DNA from 2 places in the Atopobium sp. oral taxon 416 genome. Region 2 is predicted to be linked to the other one. Evidence: riboswitches for the same ligand, from Rfam matches in the RefSeq annotation. Region 2 holds a riboswitch; the other holds the start of a gene.
What was found. A riboswitch is a leader RNA that binds a small molecule or an ion and turns the genes downstream of it on or off. The one in region 2 is predicted to bind thiamine pyrophosphate.
Positions count from the first base shown of each region.

Region 1: it holds a riboswitch for thiamine pyrophosphate, as region 2 does, so the genes downstream of both, thiC (phosphomethylpyrimidine synthase ThiC) here and J4859_RS06275 (ECF transporter S component) in region 2, are expected to answer to the same signal.

Region 1 is NZ_CP072380.1:811,556-813,756, forward strand. Features, by position in the region: gene J4859_RS04405 (class I SAM-dependent methyltransferase) at 295-1,056, opposite strand; TPP riboswitch at 1,180-1,285, shown strand; gene thiC (phosphomethylpyrimidine synthase ThiC) at 1,274-2,201, shown strand, end outside.
Region 2 is NZ_CP072380.1:1,151,596-1,153,796, reverse strand. Features, by position in the region: gene J4859_RS06280 (ATP-binding cassette domain-containing protein) at 1-486, opposite strand, end outside; gene J4859_RS06275 (ECF transporter S component) at 483-1,046, opposite strand; TPP riboswitch at 1,111-1,203, opposite strand; gene fba (class II fructose-1,6-bisphosphate aldolase) at 1,347-2,201, opposite strand, start outside.

The DNA of each region.
Region 1 (2,201 bases), 340 kb from region 2:
AGCTGCATACATCTGGCATGAGATGTACGAGTAATGCCTCCCGGGGAGTAACAAGCTCGTGTAGAGAGCAATCTATCATCCAAGGCACGATAGCCGGCATAAGAATCCCAACGTCAGCGGCGAGTGGCATCCATTTTGTTTCTGAATGGTATCTGGAATGCGATACAAGCCAGCTTGCCTGTGGTAGGGCGCAGGATGGCAGGTACGACATTGAACCCCAGCAGTGCGCATTCATCTCTCGTTGACGGCAAGGATTCGGGACACAGCGGATGGAGAGAAGTCTTCCGCTATTCTCTATGCCTTGTGCGCCTTCACAGCGAGCATGGTTGGGATATTGAACTCATGAAGCCTGCCCTCGCCGTTCGTGTCATCAGACACATCGTCGATCACGAGGCCGGCATGGAGCATGCCGCCCAGGATCTCTTCGGGAGAATGGGAGAACTGCATGCCGGCATCCTGTGCCGCGAGCTCGTCTGCAAGGGAAGGATCTGCGACGGGGTCGAACGGCAGGCTGTGGATGATGCGCTCTTCTGCTTCATCGACGACGTAGTTGAAGCCACCAAAATCGAAGCCTGCGAGAAAGGCGCCACCCGGTACGAGTACGCGTGTGACTTCTTGGAAGATGGGTGCGCATTCACGCACGTAGCAGAGGCTCACAGGATTCAGGACCATATCGAAGCTTGCGTCCTGAAACGGCAGCGCTTCCGTCATGTCTGTCTTCACGATCTCGATGCTATAGCCTTCACGCTCGGCGACGAGATGCTCGCTTGCAAGCTGTGCCTCCGACTGGTCGAGCACGGTGCATCTGGCTCCTGCGGCAGCAAGAACCGGCATCTGCTGGCCTCCTCCTGCAGCAAGGCCGAGGACTCGTGTCCCTTGAAGAGGCGGGAACCAGCTTCTCGGCACCGGTTTTGTCGGCGTGAGCACGATCTGCCATCTGCCTTCTGTGGCGGCCTTATAGGTTTCATGGTCGATGGGCTTGCCCCATTCCCAGTCCTCGCTGACCCAGCGGTTAATCGTCTCGGCGTTGATGTCCTGATAGCGCTTGGATTCCATGGCTCCTGCGTCCTTCCGTCGGATTTCTCATCGAGTATATCAGCCGCCTCTGCCGTTTTGCTATCTGGCTTTCAGGTGCTACAATCCGGCTTGCAGCTGCAGACGAATTTCTGGAGCATGCAGACATAGAGGGGAGCTGGTGCATAGCCGGCTGAGAGGGGACAGATGGTCCCGACCCTTTGAACCTGATGTGGATAATGCCAACGAAGGGAGCGCCATGACGCAGATGGATGCTGCGCGTGCCGGTACAGTGACCGACGAGATGCACGCGGTAGCAGTGGCAGAACACAGATCCGACGAATTCATCAGAGACAGTGTCGCAAAGGGAACGATCGCGATTCCTGTCAACCCGGCACACAAGAAGCTTCGTCCCTGCGGGGTAGGAGCAGGCCTGCGCACGAAGGTCAACGTGAATCTCGGCATCTCCGGAGACATCCAGAATGCACCGGAGGAGTGGGAGAAGGTAAGGATTGCCGAGCAGTTTGGCGGCGATGCGATCATGGACCTCTCGAACTTCGGCAAGACCCGTCCGTTCCGCAGAGAACTTATAGCCAAGACGCCGCTGATGGTCGGCACGGTGCCCATCTACGACGTGATCGGCTACAAGGACAAGCCGCTCGTCGAACTTACGGCCCAGGACTTCCTGGATGTCGTGGAAGCACATGCAGAAGACGGCGTCGACTTCATGACCATCCATGCAGGCTTCAACCGTTCTGTCCTGAATACGTTGCTCGAGACGAAGCGCCTCACGAATGTCGTGTCGCGCGGAGGATCGCTCCTCTTTGCATGGATGATGACAACAGGGGAGGAGAATCCCTTCTACGAGCACTTCGATGAGGTGCTCGAGATCCTGCATGACCACGACGTGACGATCAGCCTGGGCGATGCGATGCGTGGCGGCTCCACCTACGATGCAACGGATGCCTGCGAGGTGTCGGAGCTTGTCGAGCTCGGCAAGCTCACGACGCGTGCCTGGGAGAAGGGCGTCCAGGTCGTCGTCGAAGGGCCGGGACACATGGCCCTGGATGAGATCCAGGCAAACATGAAGCTCCAGAAGCGTCTCTGCCATGGTGCGCCGTTCTATGTGCTCGGACCCCTCGTGACCGATATCGCACCGGGCTACGACCACATTACGGCTGCCATCG
Region 2 (2,201 bases):
CTTGGAGCGCATCGCGAGCACGCAAGCGAGCGCCACGCACTGCTGCTCACCACCGGAGAGGGTGGTCACAATGTGCTGAGCCAGGTGCTCCAAATTGAGACGCTTCAGGACTTCCTGTCGACGCTCTGCAACTTCCTCTTTAGGTACCTGCAGGTTCGCGCAAGCAAAGTCGATCTGCTGTGCGACCGTGCGCATACTGAATTGCCGGGCGGGATGCTGGAAGAGCATCGAAACCCGCTGAGCACGCTCAAAAGGCATACAGATCCCGGCCACCTGTCCTTCCAGATAGACGTTGCCGGAGGTGATGGTGCCGCCGTAGCGTGGATAGAGGCCGGCGAGCAACTTCAGCAGCGTCGACTTGCCACTGCCGGAAGGGCCGCTCAGGACTGAGAATTCGCCCAGCGGCACCTCGAAGTTCTGATGGGAAAAGATCAGGATGTCGCGGTAGCGAAAACTCAGGTCTTGTGTTTTAAGGGAAAGCGTCATTTGTCAAGCAAGCCCGTCTTGTTGACAAGTTCGGCGATCTTATAGACCAGCACGCCGGAGAAGAGGCCGATTGAGGCGAAGCGGATGATAAAGAGGGCAATGCACATGCCTACGCCGTACTCCGCATAACCACTTCTCAGCAGGTCCCAAGCGAAAGTGATGATCGTCGTCCACAGGGCACCCCAGAAGAGTCCAGCTTTGTCCCAGTTCCTGTAGCGGCAGGTAGCGAAGCCCAGCTCAGAGCCCAAACCTTGGACTGCTCCGTTGATCAGGTCGCCGACGCCCCAACTCGAGAAGAGAAGCATCTCGACTGCGGCAGCCAGGAACTCACTGATAATTGAGACACCACGGCGCTTGAGCAGGATTCCCGCCAGCGGGCCTGCCATAACCCAGACACCTAAGGTGATATCGTTTGCAAAGGGCTCAAGCGGGGTTGCGGCTAGAAGATAGTAGACATAGCTCCAGAGCTGATAGATGATCCCGAAAAAGATCGCGATGATCGCGAGGAACACCACTTCGCGGATCGTGAACCCTCGTTTTTGTTGGTCGATGGTCTGCACGTTTGATCACTCCCTCTATTGTTCGAGGGGCTGTCAGAATGCATCGGCGGCGTTCAGCAACGCCTGCATCCAAATGGAAGCTCCCTTGCGCTGGTATTGTCCAGATCAGGTTCCATGGGTTTTCTCAGCCACGTTCGTGGCACCCCAGCCTCTCAGTGCACTTTCAGGGATACCAAAGGGTACGCATGCTGTCAATGAGCAGGACACAACGTACAAACGCCCGTTACAATGCAGTGTCCCCCACTTCCTTACGGAAACGGAGGACACAACCTAGCTCAGACTATAGGTAGTTATTAGTGACTACTCCCAGCCTTTGCCGACGGAGCCGAACTCTTCCATAAGCTCCTTGGTGCGGACAACGATAGCCTCTTTTCCCGGCTTTAAGACCTTACGAGGATCGTAGCCCTTCTCGAGCTCGTCCTTCTTCTCCTCATAGTACTTCTTGGTTGCTGCGGAGAAGACAACCTGCAGGTCGGTGTTGACGTTGATCTTGGAGATACCAAGGGAAATTGCCCTCTTGACCTGGTCAACAGGAATGCCGGTGCCGCCATGAAGGACAAGCGGGAGGTCTCCAACTTCCTTCTTGATGTTGCCGAGGACATCAAACTGCAGGCCCTTCCAGTTCTTCGGATACAGGCCGTGGATATTACCGATGCCACAGGCGAGAAAGTCAACGCCGAGATCAGCGATGGTCTTGCACTCTTTCGGGTCTGCGATCTCACCCATGCCGGTGACGCCGTCCTCGGTGCCGCCGATACCGCCGACCTCAGCCTCTACGGAAATGCCCTTCTTATGAGCGATGCCGACGAGCTCCTTGGTGTGCTCGACGTTGATGTCGAAGCTCTTCTCGTGAGAGCCATCATACATGATCGAGGTGAAGCCTGCGTCCATAGCCTCGAAGCATGCCTCATAGTTGCCGTGGTCGAGGTGTAGGGCTACCGGTACCGTGATGTTCATGTTCTTAACGAGGGTATTGACAATGTTGTAAACGACGTTGTAGCCACCCTGATACTTTGCAGCGCCCATGGAGCACTGAACAATCAACGGTGACTGCTCCTCTTCAGCTGCCGTAAGGATTGCCTGAGCCCACTCAAGGTTGTTGGTGTTGAATGCACCCAGACCATAGTGGCCCTTCTCAGCTGACTGAAGCATGTG